3 regions of the Chromobacterium phragmitis genome follow, and region 2 is predicted to be linked to each of the others. Evidence: predicted binding sites of a transcription regulator. Region 2 holds the regulator's gene; each other region holds the start of a gene.
What was found. The regulator FNR, encoded in region 2, switches genes on or off when oxygen is low (the NO sensors DNR and NnrR bind a similar motif). The targets are predictions, from matches to a motif close to TTGATNNNNATCAA.

Region 1 (10,345 bases), 1.4 Mb from region 2:
GTCAGCGGGCCCAGCGGCAGCGCGAACTCCAGGCCGGCGCCGCCGGCGCTGCCCTTGTGGTCGTCGCGCAGGTAGTCCAGGTTGAGGCCGAGGCCGAAGCCGTCCGGGGTGCGGGTGAATTGCTGGGCGCCGTTGCCGGCGCCGAACATGTAGTCGGCGGCGTGGGCGCCGCCGGCGAGGCCGGCGAGCGCCAGGGCGAGTGCGAAATGCTTCATGCGGTGATTCCTGTTGGTTCGACTGACAACAGGTAGTGACTGATTTCTAAAAAACAAGTTCATTCGCAGAGTCGGCATGCGTGGGCGCCATGCATGAAAAAACCCGGCATCGCCGGGTTGCCGGGCAGCGGGGCCGCTCAGCCGTTCAAGCGTTGCTCCAGCGACAGCACCATGGCTTTCAGCGCCGCCACTTCCGCCTCCAGCGCCGCCACGCGTCCGGTCAGGCCCACGTCTATCATTTCGCAGGCCTGGACCGGAACGATCTGCGGCTCGCCGCACAGCAGATGGCACCAGCGCGCCTCGCGCTCCCCGGGCTGGCGCTCCAGCTTCATCACCAGCGGCGGGTACTTGTCGGCCAGCGCGTTCAGCGCGGTTTCCACTTCGTCCGCGCCGGAGAAGCCGTAGATGCGGCCGGAGCGGGCGCGGATCTCGGCGCCGGTCTGCGGGCCGCGCAGCGTCAGCAGGCATAGCGCGGCCAGACGCGCGCCGTCGATGTTCCATTCGTAATTGAGGCGATGCTCGTACTTGGCCACCCGGCTGCCGGCCGGCAGCCGCTCGGCCACCAGCTTCTTGGCGATCAGCGCGTCCAGCGCGGCGCTGGCGTCGGCCTCGGACAGCTGCATCACCGGCTCGCGGCTGGTCAGCTGGTTGCAGGCCCCGACCAGCGCGTTCAGCGTCAGCGGGTAGGCGTCGGGCGTCAGCGCCTGCTTTTCCAGCAGCGCGCCCAGCACGCGCACCTCTATCGGGTCGAGTTGATGCGTGTCCATACATCCTCCATGGCGAGACAATGCTGTCATGATCGCATCAAATCCGCCGGCCGTCCCGCCGCATGGTCAATCCTGCTGGCGTTTTTCCAGCGCCTCCAGCTGGCGCAGGCGGCGGATTTCGCGCAGGCGGCTGTCGTGCTCCTCCTCGTCCAGCGCGCGGTACAGCGACACCGCCATGCCTATCATGATCAGCATGAAGGGCAGCGCGCTGACGATCAGCACCGCCTGCAGCGCCTTCAGGCCGCCGCTTTGCAACAGCACCAGCGCGATGGCGGCCAGCAGCACGCCCCAGATCAGCTTGACGCGGTGGCTGGGGTTCAGATCGCCGCCGCTGGTGAACATGCCCAGCACGAAGGTGGCGGAGTCGGCCGAGGTGACGAAGAAGATGATCACCAGCGTCATCGCCAGCAGCGACAGCAGGCGGCCGCCGGGCAATTGTTCGAACATCACGTAAAGCGCGGTGGAAACGTCGTTCTTGACCGCGGCCACCAGATCGGCGCCGCCGAACAGCTGCAGGTCCAGCGCGGTGCCGCCGAAGGCGGAAAACCAGACGAAGCTGGCCAGCGCCGGGACCAGCAGCACGCCGACGATGAACTCGCGCACGGTGCGGCCGCGCGAGACGCGGGCGATGAACATGCCGACGAAAGGCGCCCAGGTGACCCACCAGGCCCAGTAGAACAGCGTCCAGTTGGCCATCCAGGTGCCTTGGGTGAACGGCGTCATGCGCAGGCTGGTGCTGGTCAGATTGCCCAGATAGTCGCCCAGCGTGGTGGTGAAGGTGTCGAAGATGAAGCCGGTGGGGCCGAGCAGCACCACGGCCAGGAACAGCAGGATGGCCAGAATGATGTTGAGATTGGACAGCCACTTGATGCCGCGCGACAGGCCGGTCAAGGACGACAGCAGGAACAGCGCGGTGGCGATGACGACGATGGCCACGGTCAGCGAAGGGGACGGCGTCAGGCCGAACAGCATTTCCAGGCCGCTTTCGATCTGCAGCGTGCCGAAGCCCAGCGTGGTGGCGACGCCGAACACGGTGGCCAGCACCGCCAGCACGTCGATGGCGACGCCGACCGGGCCGTCGACGCGGTCGCCCAGCAGCGGGCGGAAGGCGGCGCTGATCAGGCCCTTCTGGCCGCGGTTGAACTTGAAATAGGCCAGCGCCAGCGCGGTCAGGCTGTACACCGCCCACGGGTGCAGGCCCCAGTGGAAGAAGGCGTGGCGCATCGCCAGCCGCGCGGCCTCGGCCGACTCCGGCGCGGTGGACGCGCTCGCCGGCGTGGCGAAGTGGGACAGCGGCTCGGCCACGCCCCAGAACACCAGGCCGATGCCCATGCCGGCGGAGAACAACATGGAAAACCAGCTCAGGCGGGAGAATTCGGGCTCGTCGTCCTCCTTGCCCAGCCGGATGTGGCCAAAGCGGCCGAAGGCCAGGTAGAGGGCGAACAGCAGGAAGCCGAACACCGACAGCAGATAGAACCAGCCGAAGCGGGAAATGGTGAAGCTCAGCCACTGGCTGGCGGCATGGGTCATGTGTTCCGGGGCGATGGCGCCCCAGAGCGCGAACAATACGGCGAACAACAAAGACAGGCGTAGGACCATCGGCACTCCTTGCATGGCGGCGCGCTGCCCCGCGCGGGGACGCTGCCGTGATGGATGGTGAACGTGAGACGCGGCTAGGGCCGCGGGCGAGGCCGGCAACCGCCGGCGCGAGAGCCCCGCCCGGGCGAGAGCCGGACGCTGGCGGGGCGAGACAGCATGGGTGGATAATCCGGCGCCGTCTGGCGCGGGATGTCCTGTTCATGATAATGAACGATGGCTGAATAGTTGAACAAAATCAATCAATTGCTTTTTAGACTATCATTATTAGCGTTTTCTTGTAAACATTCGCAATGGTTTTTTACATATGACGAGCGGGCCGGGGGCGCCGCTTGACAGCGAGTGGCGGCTTCGCCAACCTGTCGCGTTCATTGGAAGACGGCTGTCGGGAGCGAACATGATTCGAGTGGATGTTTTATTGGTGGAACAAGGGCTTGCGGCTTCGCGCACCGCGGCGCAAAACCTGATCGCGGCCGGCCGCGTCAGCTGCCAGGGCGCGCCGGTGAGCAAGCCCAGCCAGAAGTTTCCGCCCCACGCCGAATTCGCCGTGGTCGCCGACGAGGCGGACCGCTACGTGTCGCGCGGCGGGCTGAAGATGCAGGGCGCGCTCGCCGCGTCCGGGCTGGAAATAACGGGCTGGACCGCGCTGGATGTCGGCCAGTCCACCGGCGGGTTCACCGACTGCCTGCTGCAGTCCGGCGCGCGCCGGGTGGTGGGCGTGGACGTCGGCCACGACCAGTTGCACCCGCGGATGCGGGAAGACGCGCGGGTGCGCTATTTCGAGGGCGTCAACGCCCGCGCCTTGGACCGCGCGGCGCTGCTGGCCGCCAATGAAGGCGATGGCTTTGATCTGATGGTGTGCGACGTGTCTTTCATTTCCTTGAACCTGGTGCTGCCGTCGGCGTTGCCCTTGCTGAAGCCGGGCGGCCGCCTGCTCAGCCTGGTCAAGCCGCAGTTCGAGGTGGGGCGCGAGGGCTTGTCCAAGGGCGGCATCGTCCGCGACGAAAGCCTGTACCCGCAAGTGAAGGACAAGATAGACAGTGTGTTGGCCGGGCAGGGCATGCAGACGCTGGCCTGGTTCGACAGTCCGATCACGGGCGGGGACGGCAATCGCGAGTTCTTCGTCCACGCCGCGCGGCGCTGAGCGCGGCAAGGCCCGCGCGAGGCGGGCCTGGAAAGCCGGCGCGGGGGTTACTCGACGCGGATGTCGTCGTCCTCGGTGCTGCGCACCACCAGCAGCGGGCATTGGCTGCGGCGCAGGATGTCCTCGGCGAAGCTGCCCATGAACAGGTGGGCAAGGCCGCTGCGGCCGTGCGTGCCCAGCACGATCAGGTCGGCTTGCTGGGCGCTGGCGTATCCGATCAGCAGATCGGCCAGATCATGGCCGCCTTCCCAGCTTTTCTCCAGATGGCTGACGACATTGCCGAGGCCGGCGTTGCGTGCGATTTCCTGTGCGCGGGCCAGCGCCTCCTGGCCTTGCTCCAGCGCCAGATCGTAGCCGGGATCGCCGGCGTAGACGCCCAGGCTGTCAACGGCCAAGTCGCGCAGGCTGGCGACGTGGATCAGCGTCAGGCGCGCTTCGGTGAATTTGGCGACGCGGATGGCTTCGCGCAGGGCCTTGTCGGAGTTGTTGCTGCCGTCTATCGCGGCGATGATGTGACGATACATGGTCTTGCTCCTTCGCAAACTGCTGCCGGTGGGATGCTTATAGCATACCCCGATGGGGGCGGCAGTGTCTCGCCGGGTGAGCGCGGGTATTGATCCAGGGCAATGAAACGAATGTTTCATGGGCGAGGGCGGGCCAGGGGCTGGCGACGCCGTCCCCTGGCCCGTCTGGCGGTCGGACGCGCCGAGAAAATCCTTGTCCGCGAAGCGGACTCCTTGCCCCGCCGCGGCCAGCCCTGCCTCCGCGCAGGGCGATCCGGCTAAACCAGAAATCCCAGATACTGGCGCTCCCAGGTGCTGACCTGACGGTGGTAGTCGGTCAGCTCCACCTCCTTCACCGCCAGATAGCCGCGGCTGAAATCCGCGCCGAACAGCGATTCGGCGCAGCCGGCGGCCATCGCCGCGCAGGCGGCGTCCAATGTGGCGGGCAGGCTGGCGGCTTGCTGCTTGAACACATTGCCGTGCGCGGCCTCGTCCGGGATGAGGCCCTGCTCGATGCCGGCGAGGCCGGCGCCCAGGCTGGCGGCCAGCGCCAGGTAGGGGTTGGCGTCGCAGCCGGGCAGGCGATTCTCCACGCGGCGCGCTTCGGGGCCCGACACCGGCACCCTGAGGCCCACCGAGCGGTTGTCCAGCCCCCAGCTGAGGTTGACCGGCGCCGCCATGCCCTTGACGAAGCGGCGGTAGGAGTTGGGATTGGGGCAGAACATCGGCATCAATTCCGGCAGGAAGCGCTGCAGGCCGGCGATGAAGCCGAAGAAGACCTGGCTTTCCGAGCCGCCGGCGCCGCTGAACACATTGCGGCCGGCTTGATCCACCACGCTCTGGTGGATGTGCATCGAGCTGCCGGGCTCGCCGGGCAGCGGTTTGGCCATGCAGACGGCGCTGAGGCCGTGGCGCTGGCCGATCTCCTTCAGCGCGGTCTTGAACAGGAAGGTATCGTCGGCCAGTTTCAGCGCGTCGCCGTGCTTGAGATTGATCTCGAACTGGCTGGGGCCCATTTCGTGCACGCAGGTGTCGGTGGCGATGCCGAGCGTCTCGCAGGCTTGGTACAGCTCGTCGAAAAACGCTTCCAGTTCGCCCAGCGCGGAGAAGCCGAAGGCGTCGAAACCGGCCTCGCGGCGGCCGCCGGGCAGGCGGGGAGGCTGGAAGGGCCGGGCCGGGTCCTCGTGGGCGGCGAACAAGTAGAACTCCAGCTCGGGCGCGACGATGGGCGTCCAGCCACGCGCGGCATAGCGTTCCAGCACCCGCTTGAGCACCGAGCGCGGCGCCAGCGGCGACAGGCTGCCGTCGTGGTCGACGCAGTCGCAGATCACCAGCGCGCGCGGCGTCCTGGCCCACGGCACCGCCTTGAGCGTGCCGTAGTCCGGCGCCAGCGTGACGTCCGGGTCGTGCTCGCCGTAGTAGCTGTAATCGGGGAATTCGCCGATGCAGCTTTGCAGCGGCACCGCTCGGGCGATGCGCAGCTGCTGCCCCTGGATGAAGGCGGCGGCGGGCAGGGTCTTGCCACGGGGGAACCCGTGGACGTCGGCAAAGGCAAGCTCGACGTCTCTCACTTTGCGCTGTTGCAGCCATTCGGCTAGGCCTGCGGGCAGGCGGACATCAGACATACATTTCTCCACTGAGCGTGCGGGATTCCTGTCCGTCCTCGGTGTTGTTCTTGCTGTCATGGAGCATGTGTCCGCAGTCATTATGCCAGCCGCAACGGCGGCGGCAAGTGCGGCGATGCGCCGCGCCGCCGGCAACGGGAGAGAGGGCGGCCCCGACACCCGCTTTCAGCGGGGCCGGCCGCGTTTTCCCGGGGCGGGGGCGAGGTTCTCGTCCCGGGCGGAGATGGCGCCCGTCAGAGGCGGAAGCGGCTGACGGTCTGATGCAGATTGGACGCTTGCTGATCGATGGCGCGCACCGCTTCCACCGCGTGGCTGACCGAGTTCTGGGTTTCTTCCACTACGCCGGCCACCTGTTCGACGTTGCCGGCGATGTTGGTGCCGGCTTGGCTTTGCTCGCCCATCGCCACCACCACGTTGTGCACGTGCTCGAGCGCCGTGGTCGCCTGCTGGCTGATCGACTCCAGCGTTTCCGCCGCCTGCTGCACCTGGTCGACGCCGGCCTGCACCGCCGGGCGGATTTCGTCCATGCGGCCGGAGACGTTGCCGGTTTCGTTGATCACCGCCTGCACGATGCTGCTGATTTCGTCGGTGGCGGTGGCGGTGCGCTCGGCCAGCTTGCGCACCTCATCGGCCACCACGGCGAAGCCGCGGCCCATTTCGCCGGCGCGGGCGGCCTCGATGGCGGCGTTCAGCGCCAGCAGGTTGGTCTGGTTGGCGATGTCGCGGATGGTTTCGGCGATGCTGCTGATGCTGCGGCTGCGCTCGGCCAGCTGGCCCACCATGTCGCTGGCGCCGTGGATCTGGTCGGCGATCTGGCGGATGCCGTCGGCGGCGTTGCCGGCCAGGGTCTTGCCTTCGCTGGCCAGTTGGGCGGTGTCGCGCGCGCCGGCCTCGGTGTCGCGGGTGCTGGCGCTGACGTGGTCTATGCTGACCGACAGCTGTTCGATGGCGGCGGCGGCAGAGGTGGTGGACGAGCTGGCGATGCCGGACACCTCATGCACCTTGTCCATGTCGCTGGACAGCTGGTGGCAGGAGTGGTTGATGCTGGAGGTGGCGCGGCCGATCTCGTCTATCATCTGCCGCAGTTTGCCGCGCATGTCGCCCATCGCGCCCAGCAGGCTGTCGGGTCCGCCCTTGACCTGGATGTCGATGCTGAGGTCGCCGTCGGCGATCGCTTTGACCACGTCGGCGGCGTAGCCCGGCTCGCCGCCCAGCGACTGCAGAATGGAGCGCGACATCCAGCCCACCAGCGCGCCCAGCGCCACCACGCAGATCGCGGCCACCGCCAGCAGGGTGCGGGCCTCGCTCCAGAACAGCTGGTCGATGTCGTCGATGAAGATGCCGGTGCCTATCGTCCAGTCCCAGGGATCGAAGCGGAACACGCCGTTGAGTTTGGGAAACTCCTGTTCGCCGCTGCCCTTGCGCTTGGTCTGGATCACCAGCACGCCGTAATGCGAGTCCTTCATCGCGTCGTCGTAGGCCTCTACCGTGGTGCGGCCATCGGGCAGCTTGCTGCCCATGTCAACCTTGCCGACGCGGTCCTTGCTGGGATGGAACAGCACGCGGTGCTCGCGGTTGCGGCCGAAGAAGTAGATGTCGTCCACCTTGAGCGCGGACAGCGCGGCGATCGCCTGCTTCTGAGCCTCGGCGCGCGGCATGCCCTTGGCTTCCAGCTGCTGGAAATGGGTGAGGCTGTTCTCCGCCATTTTCAACAGGTGGACGATCTGGTCGCGTTTTTCCTCGTGCAGGGTGGCGCGAGTGGACAGCAGCGCGACGGTGGACAGGCCCAGCAACGCCAGCAGGCTGGCGATGATGATGATGATCAGGCGGGTATTCAGCTGCATTTTCGACACTCGGAGTAGGGGAACAAACCGCCGGCGACGCGGCGGCGGCGCGGTCCGCTTTCGGGCGGGCCTCGCCGGCTGATTATGCGTTTCTGTTGTTACAGTCTAGTTCAGAGCGCAAATATCAACATTGCAATTTTCCCTAATCCCGCGTCATGCCTGGGAGATTGGCAAGCGGCCGGAGCGCGCGGCGGCGTCGAACAGCGCGTAGTCTTTTTCCACTTGATCCGCGTAGGCCTGCGCGTAGTCCGCCAACGCCTGGTCGAACTTGTCGGACTGCCCCAGATAGCCGGCGATCTCGGCCGCGCAGCCGCCGGACTTGGCGTGGGCGCGCGCCAGCGTCCAGGCGCAGGCCTGGCCGTAGCTGGCCAGTTCCTCGGCATTGGAGAAGGTTTCCAGCGCCGGGGCGGCCTTCATGTCGCGCAGCTGGCGCATGTAGAAATGGCGATCGTCGGCGCCCTGAGTCCAGCCCAGGAACAGGTCGCTGGTGGCCTGCATCAGCCTTTGGCCGAACACCACGCGCTTGCCCTGGTTGCCGTGCGCGCAGGGCTGGGTGAACGGCTCCAGCACCGATGGCCGCGCCTCCTTCAGTTGCAGGAACAGCGGCTGGTCGTAGTCGTCTTGCAGCAGCAGCGCCAGGCAGCGGGTGCCGACGCTGCCCACGCCGACCACCTTGAATGCGGCGTCCACCAGCCGGAAGCGCTGCAGCAATTCGCGGCGGTCTTCCTTCAGCGTGTCGATGTAGCAGTTCAGCAGGCGCTGGATCTTGGCCTTGCTGTCGCCGCCCAGCCAGTCGTCGCAGGCGGCCAGCGGACTGTCATGGTCGTCCAGATGGAAGATCACCGGCGGATTGTCGCGCAGCCGCAGGCCGCCGTCTCCCAGGTCGGCCATCTTGGGCAGCAGCCTTTCCTGGGTTTGATTGCGCGCCTTGTTGGCTACCTTGTTCAACTGTTGGCGCATGCCTTCGTCGGTGGCTTCGGACAGCAGTTGCTCGAAGCCGACGCGGCAGTACCACAGCTCCAGCTGGCTCATCTGCGAGAAGCCCGCCAGCCGGCGGCGGTAAGTGCCGGCCAGGCGCAGCGCGGTTTCGCGGGCGGCGGATTCGTCGAAGCCGCGGCCGCGCGCGGCCAGCACTAGGCTGACCGCCAGCCGCTTCAGGTCCCACTCCCAGGGGCCGGGATGGGTCTCGTCGAAATCGTTGATGTCGAATACCAGTTGCCGTTCGGGAGAGGCAAAGAAGCCGTAGTTCATCAAGTGGGCGTCGCCGCAGATCTGCAGCCGCAGCCCGCTGTCTGGCCCGGCGGCGAGGTCGGCGGCCTGGATCATCGCCGTGCCGCGGAAAAAGGCGAACGGCGACGCGCGCATCCGCGCGTAGCGCAGCGGCACCAGCGCCGGCACCCGGCCTTGAGAGGTGGACTCCACCAGCGCCACCACGTCGCGCTCGGGCGCGAGGCTGGGTTCGGACTGGCTGGCGCGGGGGCAGCCGCCGCGGCGGGCTTTGCCGTCGGCGTAATGCTGGTCGTACTTGGGATGGGAGGCGTTGGACATGGGCGGCTCCGTCTGTGGCGCATGCCGTCAGTGTAACCGCTGGATGCGGGCATGGCGGAATCCGGGCGAGGAATCTTGTCCACAGCTTGTTCTGAAATTGTCCACACTATGCACAGCGCGCTGTGGATGGAATGGCTTGCCCACAATGGCGGAACGGGAATGAGGGAAATGCCCCTTGTTATGCACAAGGCTGTCCCAAGATATCCAGACTATCCACAGCGCGCTGCGGAAGTCTGGATTTATCCACATCATTTGCCGGCGCAGAGATGGATTTGTTTCTTCCAAGCGGGGCTCAGCGGCATGCCGTTCAGCCGGACTTCCAGCCTGCTGCCCTCGCCCTTGGGCTGGACGTCCACGCGGGTGCCGGACACGTCGCTGACCGGATTGCGCAGCGTCAGGCTGCGGCTGCCGTCGCCCTCGTCGCGGCGTTCGACGAAATCGTCGGGAATGTGCAGTTTCTGCAGGCCTTGCTGCAGGCAGTCGGCCACTTGCTGCGGCGGGCGCTGGCTGCTCAGGCTGAGCGAGGGAGCGGCGCGCAGCGGCGTGGCGCAGGCCAGCAGGGAAAGAGAGATGACGAGGGGGAGAACGGCGCGGAACAGGAACATCGGCTTCGGCATGGGTTGGTGACACAATGCCTGTTGGTGCGTCCGCCGCCGCCATGGGTTCCGGCGGCCGCAGCGGCAAGATGTTAAGCGATGTTACGCGAAGCGGTCGCCGGGCTGGCAGCGGCGCAGGAAGGCCAGCATGTCGGCGACGCGGGCGTCGCCCTCGGCCGGCGCCCAGGCGGCCACATCGGCTTCGGGCAAGGGAAGATATGGGCCGCGCTTCACTTCGAATACCACGCTGCCCGGCTGCAGCGATACTACCGCGTGCCAGACGCCGGCGGGCATCTCGAACACTCGGGCGCCATCTGCGCCCAGTCGGTGGCGAGCGACTACGGTTTCGCCGGCGGCGTCGAATTCGATCCAGTCCAGCGAGCCGGACAGCATGATCAGCAGTTCCGGGCTGCCCGGGTGGCGGTGCGGCCGGACATAGGTGTTCGGCTCCATGGCGATGGCCAGGCGCTGGATGCTGTCTTCCAGCTGCTCGTGCAGATTGTGGTG
Region 2 (10,345 bases):
CGTCGGCGCGCCTGGGTTCGGGTTGCGGCCCTTATTGGGGCCAGCGCTGGAAGATAGGCTGCAGCGCGCCGTTCTGCTGCAGCCTTTTCAGCGCCGCCTCGAACTGCCGCGCGCGCGGGTCATCCTTGGCGAAGGCCACGTAGCGCGGCATGACCACCAGCGGCTTGTCCAGCACTCTGACCAGGGCCCCCGCGCCGCGTTGCTGGATGAAGTACAGCAGCTGCACCTTGTCGCCGACGATGACGTCCACCCTGCCTGCCAGCAGCATGGCCACCAGTTGGCCGGGCGAGCCGGCGTTCTGGTCGCGGTTGAGCGGCGCCTTGTCGAATTCGGTGTCGTAGGCGTAGCCGCGAACCTGGCCTATCTGGTAAGGCTTGAGATCGTCCAGGCTGCGCCAGCCGCGCAGCGCGCAGCGCTTTAGCGTGATGAAGACGGTTTCGCCTTTGCGCAGCGGGCCGGCTAGGTCGTATTGCGCGCGCCGCTCGGCGGTGCCGGTGAAGACAAAACCCGCCACGGCGTTTTTCAGCGCCAATTGCTGCTTCACCCGCTCCCAGGGCAGCAGGGCGATATGGAAAGGCTGGCCGGTTTCCCGCATCACGGCGTCTACCAGCTCCACGTCCAAGCCTTTGGGCGTCGGATCGTTTCCCGACAGGTAGCTATAGGGTTCGAAGTTGGCGTCCGCCACCAGTAGCCATGGCAGCTTGTCGGCGGCCTGGGCGCATGCGGCGCACAGCCATAAACACCAGAGCAAGGATCTCATCGGCGAGAATACTCCCGTTAGGCGTCCGTTTGCTGCCCGGAATGATTGGTTTCGATGCTCCGAGCCGCCGGATAGGTTTCGCAGCGGTAAGCCGGAGCCTGAACAGGTTCTCAGGCAAGATTCAATGGCATTTCTTCAGCTTAGCATCTGGACATGGCGGCTCCTCGTTCGTAAGATGGCGCGGTTTTTACACTTTGTTTGCAATCTGTTTACTTAATTTCGATTGTCAGCATGGGAACTTTCTTGTTAGATTTTTTCGGATTCGCGCCATTCGTCGCGATCTGTGGCTAACAATCCTGCCAGTGCGATTTCCTCTTCACTCGAGCCGTTCCAGACGCGACCCGTCGGTCGCCAGCCTGTCCTTCCATCCCGTTAGGAGCAGCATGCAACGGGGGCCTTGCGCCCGCTCGCTATGATTTCACCCGGCAGCAGACCGGGATGCCGTTCCGCAGGCGACTCGCCGCGGACATCGATACGCTCAGGACAACAAGGAGAACCATGGAGTTGCTTCATTCTTTGATCAATGCCGTCAACGACGTGCTGTGGGGCAAGGTGCTGATCGCCCTGCTGTTGGCGGTGGGCCTGTATTTCACGCTGCGCTCGGGCCTGTTGCAGCTGCGGCTGTTCCCGCGGGGCTGGCGCGAGATGATGGGGGGCCGCGGCGGCCATGTCAGCAAGAATGACATTTCGCCGTTCCAGGCTTTCGCCACCGGCCTCGCCAGCCGCGTGGGCACCGGCAACATCGCCGGCGTGGCCATCGCCATCGCCGCCGGCGGACCCGGCGCGGTGTTCTGGATGTGGTTGACCGCCTTGCTCGGCATGTCCAGCGCCTTTGTCGAGTCGACGCTGGCCCAGCTGTTCAAGACCAGCCACCACGACGACACTTTCCGCGGCGGTCCCGCTTATTACATCCAGAAGGGCCTGGGCCAGCGCTGGCTGGGCGTGGTGTTCGCGCTGTGTCTGATTTTGGCTTTCGGCCTGGTGTTCAACGCGGTGCAGGCCAACTCCATCGTCGCCGCGACGGAGGGCGCATGGGGCTGGAATCGCTACGCGGTGGGCATCGGCCTGGTGCTGTTGACCGCGCCGGTGATCTTCGGCGGCGTGCGCTCGGTGGCGCGGGTGGCCGAATGGCTGGTGCCGGTGATGGCGCTGATCTACCTGCTGATGGCCTTCTACGTGCTGGCCATCCATGCGGCCGAGCTGCCGGGCCTAGTGGCATTGATCGTCAAGAGCGCGCTGGGCCTGGAGCAGGCGGCCGGCGGCGTGGCCGGCTACGCGGTCAGCCAGGCGATGATGCTGGGCATCAAGCGCGGCCTGTTCTCCAACGAGGCGGGCATGGGCTCGGCGCCCAACGCCGCCGCCACCGCCACCTCCAAGCATCCGGCCAGCCAGGGCGCGATCCAGATGTTCGGCGTGTTCATCGACACCATGGTGGTGTGCACCGCCACCGCGGCCATCATCCTGCTGTCCGGCGTGAACGAGCCGGGACTGAGCGGCGTGGCGCTGACGCAGAAAGCCATTGCGTCGCAGTTCGGCCCGATAGGCGTCTCCTTCCTGGCGGTGGCGATGTTCTTGTTCGCGTTCTCGTCCATCCTGGGCAACTACGCCTACGCCGAAGGCAATGTCGAGTTCATCCGCAACAACAAGGCCGCGCTGCTGGGTTTTCGCCTGATCGTGCTGGCCATGGTGATGTTCGGCGCGCTGGCCAGCCTGCCGCTGGTATGGGATATGGCCGACATGGCGATGGGCTTGATGGCGCTGATCAACCTGGTGGCCATCGTGCTGCTGTCGCGCTACTTCTTCACGGTGCTGGGCGATTACCAGCGCCAGTTGACGGCCGGTGTGGCCGCGCCGGTGTTCAAGGTGGACCAGTACCCGGAACTTGCCGCCAAGGTGGAGAAGGGCATCTGGTAAGTCCGCTCCCGCCGTGCGACAAAGCCCGCCGTTTCCGGCGGGCTTTTGTTTGGGCTGAGCGCGGTTCAGACGGTGAAGCGTCCGGCCAGGCCGATCAGCCGCTGGGAGATCGCCTGCAGTTCGCCGGCGGTTTCGGCGCTGGCCTTGACCGCCATGCTGTTCTGTTCCGACATGCGGGACACCTGCTCCACATTCATCGCCAGCGATTGGCTGGCGCTGCTCTGCTCGCGCAGCGAGGAGGTGATCCGGTGGATGCTGTCCAGCACGTCGTCGACGCAGTGGCGGATGTTGTCCATGCTGGAGCCGGCTTCGCGCGCGCGTTGCTGGCCATCCATGATGGCCTTCATGCCTTGCTGCATGTTGTCGTTGCCCTTTTGCGCGGTGTTCTGGATCTGGTTGACGATGTTGCTGATCTCGGTGGTGGACAGCGCGGTGCGCTCGGCCAGCTTGCGCACTTCGTCGGCCACCACGGCGAAACCGCGGCCCATTTCGCCGGCGCGGGCGGCTTCGATGGCAGCGTTCAGCGCCAGCAGATTGGTCTGGTCCGCCACGTCCCGGATCACGTCGACGATGCCCACTATGGATTCGGACTGCTTGCCCAGGTCGGTGATGGTTTCCGACACCGAGGACACGTCGCGGACGATGCCGTCCATGCTGCTGGTGGTGGCGGCGATCACCCGGTTGCCGTCCGACGATCGGGTGGCGGCGTCGTTGGACAGGCGGTCGGCCTGTTCCGATTGCTCGGCGCACACCGACAGGCTGGTGCTGAGCTCTTCGATCGCGGCGGCCATGCTGGCGGCGGCCTCGTTTTGCTGGTTGCTGCTGGCGGTGATGCTTTGCGCGCTTTCCGCCATGGCCGATGCCGCATGATTTACCTCGCGCGAGGTTTCCAGCAGTTGCGACACCGTTTCGCGCAGCTGGTTGCGCATCCGCCGGATGGCGGCCAACAGGCTGGTTTCATCGCGGTCGCGCAGATGAATGCGGGTGTCCAGCCGGCCCGATGCCAGTTGCTCCACCACCTGCTGCACGTACATCGGCTCCCCGCCCAGTTGCAGCGTGATGGACAGATAGAGCTGGTGGAACAGGAAAATGGCCAGCAGCATCGCGGCCACGCCGATGATGATGTAGGTATTGCGCTGGCTGGCGGTGCGGTCTATCCGCGCCTGCAGCAATTGGTCCAACTGCTGCAGGCCGCTGGCGATGTAGGCGGAGACGGCCTGGGCGCCGTCTGCGCTGTGTCCGGCCACTTTCAGGCTGCTGGCGCCGGTCTTGCCGCCCACCGCGTCGTCTATCGTCGGCAACTGGCTCTTCAGCGTCGCCGCCAGCTTGTCGGCTTGGGACGACATTTCCGGCTTCAGGCTGGCGTTGTAGGCGACGGCTTTGCCTATGTCGCTGGCCAAGCCGTCGTTGACCTCGCCGATCAGCGGGCGCAATTCCACCAGGCGGTCGCGCTGCGCCGCCTCCAGCGGATGGTTGGCCTCGGCCAGCGCGGCGATGGCGTTGGCCTCGCCTAGATGGCTGATCAGCGTGGTCAGCTTGGCGGTGGAGGCGTCCATCAGGTAATAAGTATCGATGTCGGGGTCCAGCGTCAGGTTGGAATTGTCGCTGATGACGCCGATCAGGTTGTTCAGTTTGTCGCTGAACCCGCCGTAGGCCGCTATCCATTGTGATGGCTGGGCGGCCTGGGTGGCTTTGAGCTTGTCCCAGGCGGCGGCCGCGTCCTTCCAGGCGGCATCGCTGGCCAATTGCGGGCCGACCTGGTCGTTGGCCGCCTGCAGCGCCTGCCATTTGGCTTGCAGTTGCTGTGTGGCCGCCGGCAAGTCGTTCTTGGCCTGGGCGTCGCCTAGCGAGGCGCGCACCGCCGTCTCCTGGCTTTGCTGCGCTTGCGCCAACATCGCCGTCAGCGGCTGCATGTAGACGACGCCGACTTTTTCCTTGGCGGTGGATTCGATATTGTCCTGGTTGCTGCGGAACAGGCCGTAGACCAGGTAAAGCAGCGCCGCCGCGAACAGCACGCCGATCACGGCGAAGCGCTGCGGGTAGCTCAGGCGCTGCATCAGCCTGACAATGGGGGTGGACATGGGACGGCTCCTCGCGAACGCGGGCGGCCGGGCGCTTGCGTCCCGGCGTGCTTGCATACCCTTTGTATAAGTGATTTTGCTTATTACATAGGAAAAAATAAGCGCAACTCGACTAAGGGGCAGTCACCAAGGCGACGAAAAATCGAACGGGCGCCGCGAGGACGCCCGTGAGGCGGGGATCAGATGGTTTTGGAGTAGCGGGCGTGGGTTTCGCGCTCGCGCAGGTGGCGGTCGAAGATCATGGCGATGTTGCGGATCAGGAAGCGGCCCTGGGGCTCCACCATCAGGAAGTCACCGTCGAAGGACAGCAGGCCTTGCTGCTGGAATTCGCGGATGCGGGGCATTTCCTCGGCGAAGTACTGGGCGAAATTGATGCCGTGGATTTCCTCTATCGCTTCCACCGACAAGGCGAATCGGCACATCAGCCCCTGGATGATGGTGCGGCGCAGGATGTCGTCGTTGTTCAGCGTCAGTCCGCGTACCACCGGCAGCCGGCCCTGGTCGAGCGCCGCGTAGTAACCCTCCAGCGACTTGTCGTTCTGGCTGTAACAGGAGCCCACCTTGCCGATGGCGGATACGCCGAAGGCCAGCATGTCGCAGTCGGCGTGGGTGGAGTAGCCCTGGAAGTTGCGCTGCAGCCGGCCCTGGCGCAGGGCCACGGCCAGTTCGTCGTCGGGCTTGGCGAAATGGTCCATGCCGATGAACACGTAGCCGGCGTCGGTCAAGGTCTTCACCGCGTCTTGCAAGATGTCCAGCTTGACCGCCGCTCCCGGCAGGTCGGCCTCGTGGATGCGGCGCTGCGGCATGAACACGCTGGGCAGGTGGGCGTAGTTGTACAGCGACAAGCGGTCCGGGTCGAGCGCCAGCGCCTTTTGCAGCGTGTCGCGCATCGTTTCGCGAGTTTGCAGCGGTAGGCCGTAGATCAGGTCCAGGCTGACCGATTTGAAGCCGCCTTCGCGCGCCGCCTCGATCACCGCCCGGGTTTCCTCCTCGCTTTGCACCCGGTTGACCGCTTTCTGTACTGCCGGGTCGAAATCTTGTATCCCCACGCTGACGCGATTGAAGCCATATCCTGCCAGCTTGAGCATGGTTTCGCGTTTTACCTTGCGCGGGTCTATCTCTATGGAATACTCTCCGTCGCTTAGGAATTCAAAGTGCGTGCCGAGTATGCCCATCAGCCGTTCAAGTTGCGCATCGGACAAGAAGGTCGGAGTGCCGCCGCCAAAGTGAAGCTGTATCACTTTTTCACGGATGCCCAGCGCTTCGCTCACCAACCGGATTTCTTTCTCCAGGTAATCCAAATACTGATCCGCTTTGGCGCTGTCTTTGGTGATGATCTTGTTGCAGGCGCAGTAATAACAAATTGTGTTGCAAAACGGTATATGAGCGTACAATGATAAAGGTCTGCGGTTGGCGCCAATCTGACGCTGCCGCAGTTTGTTCAGATAATCTTCTTCCGAAAACTTTGATGTAAAGCGATCAGCTGTCGGATAAGAGGTGTATCTTGGCCCCGCGCCATCCAGCCTCTCGATCAGCTCGCGATCGAAGACGAAATGGGCGGGAGAGAAGGGGTGGGTAGTTTTCATGTCGTATTCGGATGGTAAAACTTCTGGAGGACTGGTAAATTTGCGAAAAACTTGTGAATTCCGCCTTGATAAGGGTCAAGCTTCCCCGGCTTGTAGCAAACACAGCATGTCTGAACATAACCACACCACGTTGCAAACCCTGAAAATCTCCTGCTCCAGCTGCAGTCTGCGCGAGCTGTGCCTGCCGGTCGGCCTCAATCGCGAGGAAATGAGCCAGCTGGACACGGTGATCCGCCAGAGCCGCCGCTTGAAGCGAGGCGAGTATCTGTTCCGCAGCGGGGAGTCCTTCAAGTCGCTGTACGCTATCCGTACGGGCTTCTTCAAGACCTGTGTCGCCAGCCAGGATGGCCGCGAGCAGGTGACGGGCTTCCTGATGTCCGGCGAACTGATGGGTCTGGACGGCATTTCCTCAAGCAACCACAGCTGCGACGCGGTGGCGCTGGAGGACAGCGAAGTCTGCGAGCTGCCGTTCGGCCGCATGGAGTCGCTGAGCCGCGATATCCCCAGCCTGCAGCATCATTTCTACCGGCTGATGAGCCGCGAAATCGTGCGCGACCAGAACGTGATGCTGCTGCTCGGCAACATGAAGGCGGAAGAGCGCATCGCCGCTTTCCTGCTGAACTTGTCGCAGCGGTTGTCCACCCGAGGTTTCGCCGCCAACGATTTCATCCTGCGCATGAGCCGCGAAGAGATCGGCAGCTTCTTGGGCCTGAAGCTGGAAACGGTCAGCCGTACGCTGTCCAAGTTCCAGCAGCAGGGCTGGATCACTGTCGATCACAAGCATATCCAGCTGGTGCAGTTGGATTCGCTGAAGGATTTGATCTCGGGCTGCATGCACGCTAACGGCCACTAAACGGCCGCCAGGCATGGCGCCGGATCGGAAAGGCAGGCTCGAGCCTGCCTTTTTTCATGTCCGGGCGATGCGCCGAAGCAGTACCCCAAGCCGCTCCGGCTCGGGCCTGCCGGGCGCAGTGGCGAAACCGCGCGCGACTCCGCGCCAGCGTCCGCCGCCGTCCGGCTGCAGTTCCGCCACCCGTTGCGGTGTTTGGGCGTCGCTCAGCCGCGCGCGCAGCGCGTCCTCGCCATACGAGCATTCCGCTTCCAGCCAAGCGGGAGCCAGCCCCAGCGCGAGCCGCCGCATCGCCGCGGCCAGGCGGCGTCACGCGGCGCGTGCCAGCCTTGGAGCTGATCGGAGGAGGGGGCGTGGCAACGCTCGAGGCCGTCAGGCAGGACGCCGGCGGCGTCGGGATGGAGGGCTCGCTGCAGCTGTGTTGCGGTTTTGGTCGCCTTCAGCCGCCAGGCGTCATTGAGGCCGGGACCGACCCGTTTTTCGGGCGTGTCGTCCAGTCGCGGGTAGAGCTTGCTGGCGGTTTCCTGGTGCCAGGGCTCACCGTCCATCCAGAGCAGGCAGTCGAATTCGCCTACCGTTCGCCGCTCTCTGTTTATGACTTTGAGATTTTTCGCCGCGAGGTGGATGTGCGGCGCATGGCGAAATCAGAAAGAAAAAAACCGTTCGGCATGGATTGCCGGCCGCGTGGCTGGATGAGCGGCCAGTTATGCCGCCAGCTCGCCGGGCGAGCGGTCCAGCCTGGCGGCGCCGTCAGCTGCCCGGCGGCCGTTCCGGCGGAAGATCGGCGTCGCATCTCCAAGGGGAGGGGAAGGTCAGCAGAAAAGCGAGATCGCGCACTGCGGGATGCGCGTAGGGCAGATCGCAGCTTGGCTCAGTCCGCATCGCCGGAGGCTTTGCCGGCCGCGCGTTGCACTTGTTTGTAGAAGCCGCGCAGGATGTCGATCTCCTCGCGGAGCATCCCGGCGCGATGGAACATGGTGCGCATGCGGCGCATCAGCCGCTCGCTGTTGCGGCGCTGGAAGTAGCCGATCTCGTCCATTGCCTGCCCCAGATGGCCGCACATGCCGTCCACCTCGCTCTGGGTCGCCGCTTCGCCGTCGGCGCGAAGGTATTCCACGTCCACCTCGGTGTGGCTGAACAGCTCGTAAGTCATCACCTGCACTGCCATCGCCAGGTTCAGCGAGAAATAATCGGGGTTGCCGGGGATGGTCACCAGCCGATTGCATTGTTCCACTTCTTCGATGGATAGCCCGAAGGTTTCGTTGCCGAACACCAGGGCCACTTGTTCGCCGCCGCGGGCGCGGGCGATCAGCTCTGGCGTAGTCTGGCGCGGGGTGGACAGCGGCGTGGTCAGCTCGCGGCGGCGGCTGGTCAGCGCGCAGGCCACGGTGACGTCGGACAAGGCTTCCCGCAGCGAACCGACCACGACGGCGCGCTCCAGCAGGTCCACCGCGCCCGAAGCCAGCGTATTGGCTTCGTCGCTGGGAAACACTTTGGGTTCCACCAGGTAGAGCCGGCTCAAACCCATGGTTTTCATGGCGCGCGCGGCCGAGCCGATATTGCCCGGATGGTTGGGGCGGGCCAGCACCACGCGGATGTTTTGCAGAAAATCAGGTACTTGGGGTTTATTCATTGGCGTTTTCACATTAAAATAGCGGGCATATACCAAAAGCCCGCGCCCAGGCGTCGGGTTTTTTTGTTCCTTAACCCAGATTGTTACCAGCGGGTGTCGCGTCATCAGACGGACATCCGCTCATCGTTAAAGTGTAGAGGCCGTCAATGCATCCGATGCTCAATGTCGCGGTTAAAGCCGCTCGCCGCGCAGGCAGTGTTATCCAGCGCGCGTCGCTTAACCTCGATACCATTCGCGTAGAGAAGAAAAAGCACAATGACTTTGTGACCGAGGCGGACCGCGCCGCCGAGGACGCGATCATCAACGTCATTCTCGAAGCCTATCCGAAGCACGCGATTCTAGCAGAAGAGTCCGGCGCCAAAGGCATCGGCTCCTCCGAATACGAATGGATCATCGATCCCATCGACGGCACCACCAACTTCTTGCATGGCCATCCGCAATACGGCATTTCCATCGCCATGGCGCACAAGGGCCAGATTCAGCAGGCCGTGGTCTACGACCCGAGCCGCAACGATCTGTTCACCGCCTCCCGAGGCGTGGGCGCCTTTCTCAACGACCGCCGCATCCGGGTATCCAAGCGCTTCATGATGAACGAGTGCCTGATCGGCACCGGCTTCCCGGTTTCCGACCAGAGCTACATCGATCAATATCTGGGCATGCTGAAGGACGTGATCGGCAAGACCGCCGGCGTGCGCCGCGAAGGCGCGGCCTCGCTGGATCTGTGCAACGTCGCCTGCGGCCGCACCGAAGGCTTCTTCGAACTGAACCTGAAACCCTGGGACATCGCGGCCGGCAGCCTGATCGTGCAGGAAGCGGGCGGCATCGTCACCGACTTCACCGGAGAGCAGGGCTGGTTCGAGTCCGGCGACATCGTCGCCGGCAGCCCGAAAGTGTTGGCGCAGTTGCTGCAGCTGTTGGCGCCCCACGTTTCCAAGTAAGCGGCACCCGCATCGAAAACGGCAGACCATCCGGTCTGCCGTTTTTTTTTGCGCACAGCGCGCGGAACTGTTGTCTTTTTCCCGGCTCTAGTCCCAATATACCTTGTGGGGGTATTTGAATGGAGCGCGACATGCGAAGACGCGATGTGATGAGGTGGGGCGCCGCGCTGGCGTTGACGCCTTGGTTGGCGAGGCCGGCGCTGGCCGCGGCCGGCCATCGGGAACATGGATCAATGGACGTCGGCGTCATGCCCGCCGCCGGAAAGCTGGGTTTGGCCAGCGGCTTGCCGCTGCCCGCGCTCATGCGCTTGCCGCTGGAACGCAAGGACGGCGCGCTGCAGGGGTGCTTGACCGCGGCGGCGGTGAGGCTGCCCCTGCTGTCGGGGAGGCCGGCGACCGAGTTCTGGGCTTACAACGACAGCGTGCCGGGTCCGGCCATCGAGCTGAGCGAGGGCGAGACGCTCAACCTGCGTTTCGACAACCGCCTGCCGCAGCCTACCACCGTGCATTGGCACGGCCTGCCGATCCCGGCAGATCAGGACGGCAACCCGCAGGATCCGGTGGCGCCAGGCCAAGGCCGAGA
Region 3 (10,345 bases), 2.0 Mb from region 2:
GCCTGCCGCTGGGACAGATGGCCATGCATCCGGGGCCGATGATGATGGCTTTCGACCTGTTCGAAATCCGCTTGTGCGGCAAGGGCGGCCATGCGGCGATGCCCGAGCGCGTCCGCGACGTGGTGGTCGCGCAGGCGCAACTGGTCACCGCGCTGCAGAGCATCGTCAGCCGCAACGTCGATCCGCTCGACTGCGCGGTGCTGTCCGTCACCCAGGTGGAGGCGGGCTCCACCTGGAACATCATTCCCGAACAAGCCCTGTTGCGCGGCACCGTCCGCTATGTCAATCCCGCCGCGCAGGCGGTGATAGAAAGCCGCATGCGCGCGCTGGTGGACAGCATCTCGCTGGCGATGGGCGTGGAGGCGGAAATGGACTATTGGTACCGCTATCCCGCCACCATCAACGCCGAGGCCGAAACCAGCCTGGCCGCCGACGTCGCCGCGAGCCTGCTGGGTGTGGCAAATGTTCGCACCAATATGCGGCCGTCGATGGCGTCCGAGGACTTCGCCTTCATGCTGCAGGCGCGGCCAGGCTGCTACGCCTGGCTGGGCGTGGACGGGCCGGCGCCGGGAGCCGGGCTGCACAGTCCCCATTACGATTTCAACGATCAGGCGCTGGCGATAGGCGCGGCGTACTGGATCAAACTGGCGGAAACCGCGCTGGCCCCGGCGGCCAAGGCGGCAGAACAATAAAGAAGGAAGAGAGACGATGGCTCACGCGGGAGTAGGACAATTGCAGGGCGGCGGCGCTTCCGCCGCCACAAGCTTCAACCGCCTGGCGCACTTGGCGGCGATAGGCATCGTGATTGTCGCCGAACTGGTTTACGTGCAGAAATTCTCGGTGGGCAAGGGCAGCATCATTCTGCTGCCGCTGCTGTACGCCTTCGTGCTGGGCATGGCGTGCAATCCCAGCGTCAACCCGCTGGCCGGGCGCTGGGTGCGCCGCGACATCGGCGCCACGCTCAGCCAGGTGATCATCATCGCGGTGCTGCCGCTGGTGACCAAGCTGGCCACGCTGCTGGGGCCGCAGTTCGGCGCCATCGTCGCGGCCGGGCCGGTGCTGATCTTCCACGAGCTGGGCAATGTCGCCACCGCGCTGGTGGCGATGCCGGTGGCGGTGCTGTTGTTCCGCATGGGTCGAGAGGCTGTCGGCGCGACGTTTTCCATCGACCGCGAACCCAATATCGCCGTGATTTCCGAGCGCTACGGCCTGCGCAGCCCGGAGGGCATGGGCGCGCTCAGCGTCTACGCCATCGGCACCATGTTCGGCACCATCTTCTTCTCGCTGATCGTGCCCATCGTCCACTCCTGGAACTTGTTCAGCGACAAGGCGCTGGCCATCGCCTGCGGCGTGGGCAGCGGCAGCATGATGGCGGCCTGCGCCGGCACCCTGATCACCGCCTTGCCGGAACAAAAGGACACGCTGATGGCGCTGGCCGCGGCCAGCAATCTGCTGACCACCACGACCGGCGTGTTGTTCGGCATCTATGTGGCGCTGCCGTTCGCCAACAAGCTGTACGCGCTGCTGAGCCGGCTGCGCGCGCCCAGGCCGCAAGCCGCCATCCGGATGGACGCCGCCGACGCCGAGCTGCTGAAGTCGGAAGAGCCGGCGCTGGGGTTGGGCGGTTTTGTCGCCAACCTATTGATGGCGGGCGCCATCATCGTGCTCAGCCACCTGATCGGCCCCAAGAAGGAACTGGCCATGGTGTTGCCGGGCGTGGCGATGGTGCTGGGGATTTGCCTGGCCAGCTATCTGCTCAACCGTTGGCTGCCGTTGAAGATCCCCACGCTGATCTGGCTGTCCATCCTGGGCGTGCTGGCCAGCCTGCCGGGCCTGCCTGGCGGCGAATGGCGCAACCAATGCTTCAGCCAGGTGGACGTGCTGGCCTGCGCGACGCTGGTGCTGGCTTACGCAGGCCTGGCGGTGACCCGCCGCGAGGCCGCCATTTTCAAGCGCGACGGGCTGCGCCTGCTGGTGATCGCCATCCTGGTGTTCAGCGGCACCTTCCTAGGCTCGGCGCTGGTCAGCGATATACTTTTTACGCTGAAGTTGGGGCATTAATATTGTAGAAATTGGCAATAAAGTCAGATAGATTGCCAGATTTTATTGTATTTGCTTTGTAAAAAAACAAGCGAAACTTAATAAAAATTAAGTCAAGTTCGCTTGCTGACTGATGCTGATGTGCTAAATTGTCATTAATTGAATGATCGATTTGGCGACATTCAACCATCTACCCCCTTTGCGGCCGCCTTGCGCGGCCTTTTTTCTTTTCGCCACAGCGGCTAGCGCGCCGGCCCAGTTATCCAGCACCCGCTCCAAACCATACGCAAAGCCGGCATACACGCCCATGCCTGCCCGTTCGCCAAACACCTCAGGCGCTTTGCGCAACCGGGCAGGCGCTATGGGTTGGGCGCGGATGGGGCTGCCTGGGGTGGGGCTGTGGCGAGTTTTCGCCGCGGCTTGAGGGGTCAGCGCGGAGCCGGGGTCTCCCGGATGCAGGTGGTTTCCAGCAGCGTGGGCAACAGCTGGGCGGCGGCGTCGCGTCCCAGGGCGAATTGAACCTTGCCAGTGTTGATCACGGTCCGGACTACCGGAGCGCTGACGGGCACGTCGTTGATCACCACCACCATGCTTTGATTCAGGAAGTCGCCGGTGGCCTGCTGCAGGCGCGCCGCGGCTAGCTTGTTGAGCGTGGCGCTCAGGGAGAGGTTGTCGCGCTGGATGTTCAGGCTGCTTTCGGTGAAATCGCAGGCGGAATCCAGACGCAGGATGTTGCCGGTGATGACGGGCTTGGCCGGCGTTGCGGCCATGGCGGCGGTGGAGATCAGCAGCGCGGCGGCGGACAGGAGAAACTTCATCAAACGCTCCGTGTTCAGAAATGGGTCATCGCATTGTGACAGCGTTTGCTGCCGGAGGTTGCGTTTGGCGCCGGCTTGCTTCCTGGGGGCTGGGCTTGCTTATTCTCCGGCTGGGCCAAGCCTGAGGCCTCGCAGGCCCAGCTCCTGGCGGTATTGGCGCGGCGTCATGCCTGTCAGCGCCTTGAACTGGCGGCTGAAGGCGCTGTGATCGGTATAGCCGCAGCGCAGGGCGATGTCCGTGATGGCCATGTCCTGATGCAACAAGCGATGCGCATGCTCAAGCCTGGCCTTGAGTATCATTTGCCGCGGCGACAGGTGGAACACTTTCTTGCAGTAGCGCTCCAGCTGGGCGGTGGACAGGCCGGCGATGGCGGTGAGCTCCGCCATGGTGACCGGCTGGCTGAAGTGGCGGCGGATGAACTCGTCCACCGCGGCCAGGCGCGTGTAGGCCGGGTGGGTCTTGCTGGCCGCTTGCAGGTCCAGCGAGATGCCTATCAGGCCGATGATTTCGTCTTGCCGGTCGCGCAAGGGCCATTTGTAGGTCAGGCACCAGCCCGGCTCCCGGTTCTTGAACAGATGCAGTTCCAGCTGGCTTTCCAGCACCTGGCCGTCTTGCAGCACTTTGACGTCCTGCGCGGTGTAGACCAGTCCCAGCTGGGCGGGGAAGACTTCCGCGCTGGTCCTGCCTAGCAGCGGCTCCAGGCTTTTCAACCCGCAGCGCTGCGCCAGCGTCTGATTGGCGCTGAGATAGCGCGCCTGGCTGTCCTTGACGAAGATGGCCGCGTTGGGGATCAGGTCCAGCACCGGCATCAGCGGGGCGATGCCGATCAGCAGCTCGTCCATTGTCGCCGGGCGGATGCCGTTCCGCCAGCGGGCGATCCTTTCCACGGTTTCGTTCGTCACTCCTCCCGCCTTTCTAGACGCGCCAAGCGCCGCGCCGTTTTCGCGAATCCCTTCTCCTCCGGCCTGGCATCAGGCCTATCCCGTTCGCCAGACCCGCGGAAACGCGAACTATGCCGATTTCGTCATCGCCACTGATGATAGCCATCAAGATCGCGGGCGGCAACGCGGCCATGCTAGCGGGGTGGCATTGAACAGGGATGCGGCGCGGAGAGGCAATGGAATCAACGCGCTGCGAGACAACGGCGCGGGCGGCCGGGGACTGGACGGGTTTTCTGCATGGACAAGCGAATGAAACAGATAGAGATCATCGACTCCCACACCGGGGGCGAACCCACCCGGCTGGTGTTGAGCGGCTTCCCCGCGCTGCCGGGCGGCAGCATGGCGGACAAGCGCGACGCGCTGCGAGAGCGGCATGACCCATGGCGCCGCGCCTGCCTGCTGGAGCCGCGCGGCAATGATGTGCTGGTGGGCGCGCTGTATTGCGAGCCGGTTTCGCCCGACGCCGTCTGCGGCGTGATCTTCTTCAACAACACGGGCTACATCGGCATGTGCGGCCACGGCACCATAGGCCTGATCGCTTCCTTGCATTATCTGGGCTGGATAAGGCCCGGCCCGCACAAGATCGACACCCCGGTGGGGACGGTCGGCGCCGTCTTGCATGAAGACGGCTCGGTGACCTTGCGCAATGTGCCGGCTTACCGCTACCGCCGGCAGGCGGCGGTGGAGGTGCCCGGCCATGGAATGGTGATCGGCGACATTGCCTGGGGCGGCAACTGGTTTTTCCTGGTGGCCGAGCATGGCCTGAGCGTGCGCTTGGACAATGTCGAGGCGCTGAGCGCTTTTACCTGGGCCGTGCAGCAGGCGCTGGCAGCGCAGGGCGTCACCGGCGCCGACGGCGCGCGCATCGATCATGTGGAGTTGTTCGCCGACGACGAACACGCCGACAGTCGCAACTTCGTCATGTGCCCCGGCAAGGCCTACGACCGCTCCCCCTGCGGCACCGGCACCAGCGCCAAGCTGGCCTGCCTGGCCGCCGACGGCAAGCTGGCCGAAGGCGAAGAGTGGGTGCAGGCCGGCATCACCGGCAGCCGCTTCATCGGCCATTACCAGCGGGAAGGCGACTTCATCCGCCCCTACATCACCGGCCGCGCCCACATCACGGCGCGCGCCACATTGCTGATCGACGAGCAAGACCCCTTCGCGTGGGGCATCTGAGCCCGCGCCTCTCGTTACCTTTACCACCTGAATGAATGCCGCAAGGAGCAAAACTATGAGCGATAACATTTTCACCGGCTGCATCCCGGCCCTGATGACCCCGTGCACCGCCGATCGCCAGCCGGATTTCGACGCGCTGGTGGCCAAGGGCAAGGAACTGGTTTCCTTGGGCATGAGCGCGGTGGTGTACTGCGGCTCGATGGGCGACTGGCCGCTGCTGAGCGAGGCCCAGCGTCAGGAGGGCGTGGCGCGGCTGGCGGCCGCCGGGGTGCCGACCATCGTGGGCACCGGCGCCGTCAACACCCGCGAGGCGGTTTCCCACGCCGCCCACGCCGCCAGGGTGGGGGCGCATGGCTTGATGGTGATCCCGCGCGTGTTGTCGCGCGGCGCGTCGCCGGCCGCGCAAAAGGCGCATTTCTCGGCCATTCTGGCCGCCGCGCCCAAGCTGCCGGCGGTGATCTACAACAGCCCCTACTACGGCTTCGCCACCCGCGCCGACCTGTTCTTCGAGCTGCGCCGCGCCTATCCCAATCTGATCGGCTTCAAGGAGTTCGGCGGCGCCGCCGACCTGCGCTACGCCGCCGAGCATATCACTTCCCAGGATGACGAAGTCACGCTGATGGTGGGGGTGGACACCCAGGTGGTGCACGGCTTCGTCAATTGCAACGCCACCGGCGCCATCACCGGCATCGGCAACGCGCTGCCGCGCGAAGTGCTGCATCTGGTGGCGCTGGGCAAGGCCGCGGCCAGAGGCGACGCGGTTGCCCGCCGCCGAGCCGGCGAGCTGGAATCGGCGCTGGCCGTGTTGTCCTCCTTCGACGAGGGCTGCGACCTGGTGCTGTATTACAAGCACCTGATGGTGCTGAACGGCGACAAGGAATACGCGCTGCATTTCAACGAGAGCGACACGCTGAGCGCCGCCCAGCGCCGCTATGCCGAAACCCAGTACGCGTTGTTCCGCGAGTGGTACCGCCACTGGTCGGCCGAGCAGAACGTCGCCTGACGCTTAATCACACAGGAAACATGATGAATCTGACAGGCATGATGCTTATCGGCGGGCAGGCTGTTGCCGGCCGCCGCGAGAGGATACGGGCGATAGACCCGTCCACCGATCAGCCGCTGGAGCCGGGCTACCCCGGCGCGGACCGCGAACAGGTGGAGCAGGCCTGCGCCTTGGCCTGGGAGGCGTTTGACGCCTACCGCGAAACCGCGCTGGAAACGCGGGCGCGCTTTCTCGAAACCATCGCCGACGAGTTGGAAGCGTTGGGTGATGCGCTGATAGAACGCGCCATGGCCGAAACTGGCCTGCCGCGCGCCCGCTTGCAAGGGGAGCGCGGCCGCACCTGCGGCCAGCTGCGGCTGTTCGCCCGCACGCTGCGGGCCGGTGAGTGGCTGGACGCGCGGGTAGACCCGGCCATGCCGCAGCGCCAGCCGCTGCCGCGCGCCGATCTGCGCCAGCGCCAGGTGGCATTGGGGCCGGTGGCGGTGTTCGGCGCCAGCAATTTCCCCCTGGCCTTCTCGGTGGCCGGCGGCGACACCGCTTCCGCGCTGGCGGCCGGCTGCCCGGTCATCGTCAAGGCCCACAGCGCTCATCCCGGCGTCAGCGAGCTGGCGGGGCGGGCCATCGCACGGGCGGCGGAGAAATGCGGGCTGCCGGCCGGCGTGTTCGCGCTGCTGTTCGGCGACGGCCGCGAAGCGGGGCAGGCGCTGGTGGCCGATCCGCGCATCAAGGCGGTGGGCTTCACCGGCTCGCGCGGCGGCGGCCTGGCCTTGTGCCGGCTGGCGCAAAGCCGGCCGGAGCCAATTCCGGTGTTCGCGGAAATGAGCTCCACCAATCCGGTGTTTCTGCTGCCGGCTGCGCTGCGGGCGCGCGGTGAGGCGCTGGCGCAGGGCTTCATCGGCTCGCTGACGCTGGGCGCGGGGCAGTTCTGCACCAATCCCGGCTTGATCATCGCCGAGCAGGGCCCGGCGCTGGACGGTTTCATCGCCGCCGCGTCCGCGCTGCTGCGGCAGAGCCCGGCGCAGACCATGCTGACGCCCGGCATCTTCCGCGCTTACCAGGCCGGTGTGGACGCGCTGTCCGGCCATGCTCGCCTGGTGGCCGCCGGCTTGCCAGCCACCGGGCCGAACCAGTGCCAGGCCCAGCTGTGGCTGGCCGACGCGCGGGATTACCTGGCCAATCCGGTGTTGCGGGCCGAGGTGTTCGGCGCGGCCGCCCTGATCGTGCGATGCCGGGACGCGGGTGAATTCCGCCAACTTGCCGAGCAACTGGAAGGCCAGCTCACCGCCACGTTGCAGCTGGACGACGGCGATCTGGACCTGGCCCACGCGTTGCTGCCCACGCTGGAGCGCAAGGCCGGCCGCATTCTGGTCAACGGCTGGCCCACCGGCGTGGATGTGTGCGACGCCATGGTGCATGGCGGGCCGTACCCGGCCACCTCGGACGCGCGGGCCACCTCGGTGGGTACCGCGGCTATCCAGCGCTTCCTGCGGCCGGTGTGCTACCAGGACTTGCCGGACGCGCTGCTGCCGCAGGCATTGAAACACGCCAATCCGCTGGCGCTACGCCGCCTGCTGGACGGCGGGCGGGAGGGCTGAGCCATGGCGCCCGCTCTTGCGCCCGGCGCGGCTGTCATCGTGGTGGGCGCCGGCGTGGTCGGCATCGCCGCCGCCTTGCAGCTGCGCCTGGCCGGTTTCGAGGTGACGCTGCTGGACCGCGGCGAGCCGGCGATGGAAACCAGCTACGGCAATGCCGGCGCTTTCGCCGTCAGCGACGTGATTCCGCTGGCCGAGCCCGGCGTGCTGCGCAAGGTGCCCGGCTGGATGCTGGACCCGCTGGGGCCGCTGGCCCTGCGCTGGCGCTACCTGCCCACGCTGGCGCCCTGGCTGCTGCGCTTTCTGGCCGCCAGCCGGCCGCGCCGCGTGGCCGAGCTGACGCAGGCGCTGGCCGCGCTGCTGGGGCGGGTCAACGACGACTACGCCGCGCTGATAGCGCGGGCCGGCCTCGGCCATCTGTGGCGGCGGCACGGCAACCTGACGCTGTATCGCAGCCGGGAGGAGTTCGACGCCGCCGCGCCGGCTTGGGAGGCCAAGCGCCGCCATGGCGTGCGATGGCAGGCGCTGGACCGAGAGGCGCTGGTGGGAGAAGAGGGCGTTGTGGGCGAGGAATGGCGCTATGCGGTCAAGGTGCCGGCGTGGTCCCACGTGGACGACCCCTATGTCTTCAGCCGCGGCCTGTTCGACGCCTTTGTTCGCGAGGGCGGCCGCTTTGTGCGGGACGAGGCGCTGGCCACGGCGACGGAAGCCGGCCGCGTGGCCGGCGTGGAAACGGCCGGCGGCCGCCTGCGCGCCGACGCGGTTGTGATCGCCTGCGGCGTGTGGAGCGACCGCTTCGTCAAACAACATCAATACCGCGTGCCGCTGGAAAGCGAGCGCGGCTACCACGTCAACCTGCCCAAGGCCGGCGTGGCGCTGCGCCACTTCATCCAGTGCGCCAGCGAGAGCTTCGTCATCCTGCCGATGGTCAACGGCGGCCTGCGCCTGGCCGGCACGGTGGAGCTGGCGCATCGAGACGCGCCGCCGGACTGGCGCCGCGCCCACATCCTGCTGGACAAGGCCAGGCGCATCGTCGGCGATTTCTCAACCGAAGACATGACGGTGTGGATGGGCAACCGCCCGTCGCTGCCGGACACCCTGCCCATCATCGGCCCGGCGCCGCAGCCGGGGTTGTGGTTCGCCACCGGCCACGGCCATCTGGGCCTGACCCTGGCGGCCACCACCGGCGCGCTGCTGCGCGACATGTTGCAGGGGCGGCCTCCGGCGCTGGATATGCGGCCGTATCGGCTATCTCGTTTTTGACCCCGCCTCAGGCTGGCAGAGACCGGCCGCGGCGGGGGAGCGGTAGCAGGGCGGGCCGGGTGGCTTGCCCTGGTCAATGCAGCAATAAAGGAGACATTTCATGGCTTGGAACAAACTGTTTGCGGAAGTGAACTGGGTGGTGGCATTGGGCGGCATGATGGCGCCGTTCGCCATGGCGGCGGCCCATGCCGATACCGTGGTCAAGATAGGCTTCGCCTCGCCGATGTCCGGCCCGCAGGCCCACTATGGCAAGGACAATGAAAACGCCGCCAAGATGGCGGTGGACGATGTCAACGCCAAGGGCCTGGTGGTGGGCGGGCAGAAGATCCAGTTCGAGCTGGTGTCCGAGGACGACCAGGCCGATCCGCGCATCGGCACCCAGGCGGCGCAGCGGCTGGTGGACGCCGGGGTGAAGGCTGTCATCGGCCATTTCAACTCCGGTGTGTCCATCCCCGCCTCGCGCATTTACTTCGAAGCCGGCATCCCGCAATTGTCAGTGGCCACCAATCCGGCCTACACCCAGCAAGGCTACAAAACCACCTTCCGTCTGGTGGGCAGCGACAGCCAGATAGGCGGCGCGCTGGGGCAGTTCGCCGTCAAGACGATGAAGGCCAAGACCATCGTCGCCATCGACGACCGCACCGCCTACGGCCAGGGCATCGCCGACGAATTCGTCAAAGCGGTGGCGGCCAATGGCGGCAAGGTGACCCGCCGCGAATTCACCACCGACAAAGCCACCGACTTCACCGCCATCCTCACCTCGCTGAAGGCCGTCAATCCGGACGTGGTGTTTTACGGCGGCGCCGACGCCCAGGCCGCGCCCATGGTCAAGCAGATGAAACGGCTGGGCCTCAAGGCCAAGCTGATGGGCGGGGACATGCTCAACACCCCCACCTTCATCCAGCTGGCCGGCGCGGATGCGGCCGGCCATTACTCGGCGGTGGCCGGCGGCGTGCTGAACGCCCGTCCGGCAGGCAAAGAGTTCGAGCGCCGCTATAAAGCACGCTTCCATCAAGACGTGGTGCTGCTGGGGCCGCAGTTCTACGACGGCGTGATGCTGGTGGCCACGGCCATGAAGCAGGCGGGATCGGTGGAGCCGGCCAAATACCTGCCCAAGCTGGCCGCCATCCGCTACAGCGGCGTCACCGCCGACTTCGCCTTCGCGCCTAATGGCAATCTGTTGAAAGCGCCGGTCACGCTGTCCACGGTGAAAAACAACGCCTGGGCGGTGGAGACAGTGGTCCGCTGAGCGCGACGGTTTAAAACAATATTTCCCTGGCGTACTCCTCTGAGCCGGCTCTCTTGATTGGGGGCTGGCTTCTTTTTTATTTGGAGCGTTGGTTTGGCGTAGGAGGGGGGATGTCGCTGCAACTAATCGAGTCAGATTGGCTGCTTATCGGCCTTTACGGTCGTTCGCGCGGTCGGTTCGCTGAGTCTGCTCAGATACCAAAACCGGACATTCACCTATCTACGGGGAAATGTCCGGTTTTATATTTCGGCAACGGCCGGAA

Region 1: a site for FNR is predicted at 4,336-4,349, ahead of DK842_RS09835 (universal stress protein). Genes of this name have one in related genera too.
Region 3: a site for FNR is predicted at 3,896-3,909, ahead of DK842_RS16535 (4-hydroxyproline epimerase). Genes of this name have one in related genera too.

The regions. Positions count from the first base shown of each region.
Region 1 covers NZ_CP029495.1:2,080,351-2,090,695, forward strand. The annotation lists gene DK842_RS09815 (YfaZ family outer membrane protein) at 1-215, opposite strand, end outside; gene DK842_RS09820 (YceH family protein) at 353-982, opposite strand; gene DK842_RS09825 (glycine betaine uptake BCCT transporter) at 1,049-2,581, opposite strand; gene DK842_RS09830 (TlyA family RNA methyltransferase) at 2,976-3,722, shown strand; gene DK842_RS09835 (universal stress protein) at 3,770-4,246, opposite strand; gene DK842_RS09840 (glutamine synthetase family protein) at 4,504-5,850, opposite strand; gene DK842_RS09845 (methyl-accepting chemotaxis protein) at 6,084-7,694, opposite strand; gene DK842_RS09850 (DUF2252 domain-containing protein) at 7,848-9,242, opposite strand; gene DK842_RS09855 (hypothetical protein) at 9,491-9,859, opposite strand; gene DK842_RS09860 (WbuC family cupin fold metalloprotein) at 9,941-10,345, opposite strand, start outside.
Region 2 covers NZ_CP029495.1:656,559-666,903, reverse strand. The annotation lists gene DK842_RS03330 (substrate-binding periplasmic protein) at 32-760, opposite strand; gene DK842_RS03325 (alanine/glycine:cation symporter family protein) at 1,259-2,674, shown strand; gene DK842_RS03320 (methyl-accepting chemotaxis protein) at 2,740-4,755, opposite strand; gene hemN (oxygen-independent coproporphyrinogen III oxidase) at 4,935-6,341, opposite strand; gene fnr (fumarate/nitrate reduction transcriptional regulator Fnr) at 6,448-7,194, shown strand; gene DK842_RS24220 (DUF1853 family protein) at 7,398-7,787, opposite strand; gene DK842_RS03300 (RNA methyltransferase) at 8,063-8,824, opposite strand; gene DK842_RS03295 (inositol monophosphatase family protein) at 8,971-9,762, shown strand; gene DK842_RS03290 (multicopper oxidase family protein) at 9,894-10,345, shown strand, end outside.
Region 3 covers NZ_CP029495.1:3,489,984-3,500,328, forward strand. The annotation lists gene DK842_RS16515 (M20 aminoacylase family protein) at 1-692, shown strand, start outside; gene DK842_RS16520 (DUF3100 domain-containing protein) at 709-2,061, shown strand; gene DK842_RS16525 (hypothetical protein) at 2,469-2,858, opposite strand; gene DK842_RS16530 (AraC family transcriptional regulator) at 2,958-3,761, opposite strand; gene DK842_RS16535 (4-hydroxyproline epimerase) at 4,050-4,976, shown strand; gene DK842_RS16540 (dihydrodipicolinate synthase family protein) at 5,032-5,979, shown strand; gene DK842_RS16545 (aldehyde dehydrogenase (NADP(+))) at 6,003-7,574, shown strand; gene DK842_RS16550 (NAD(P)/FAD-dependent oxidoreductase) at 7,578-8,834, shown strand; gene DK842_RS16555 (branched-chain amino acid ABC transporter substrate-binding protein) at 8,935-10,083, shown strand.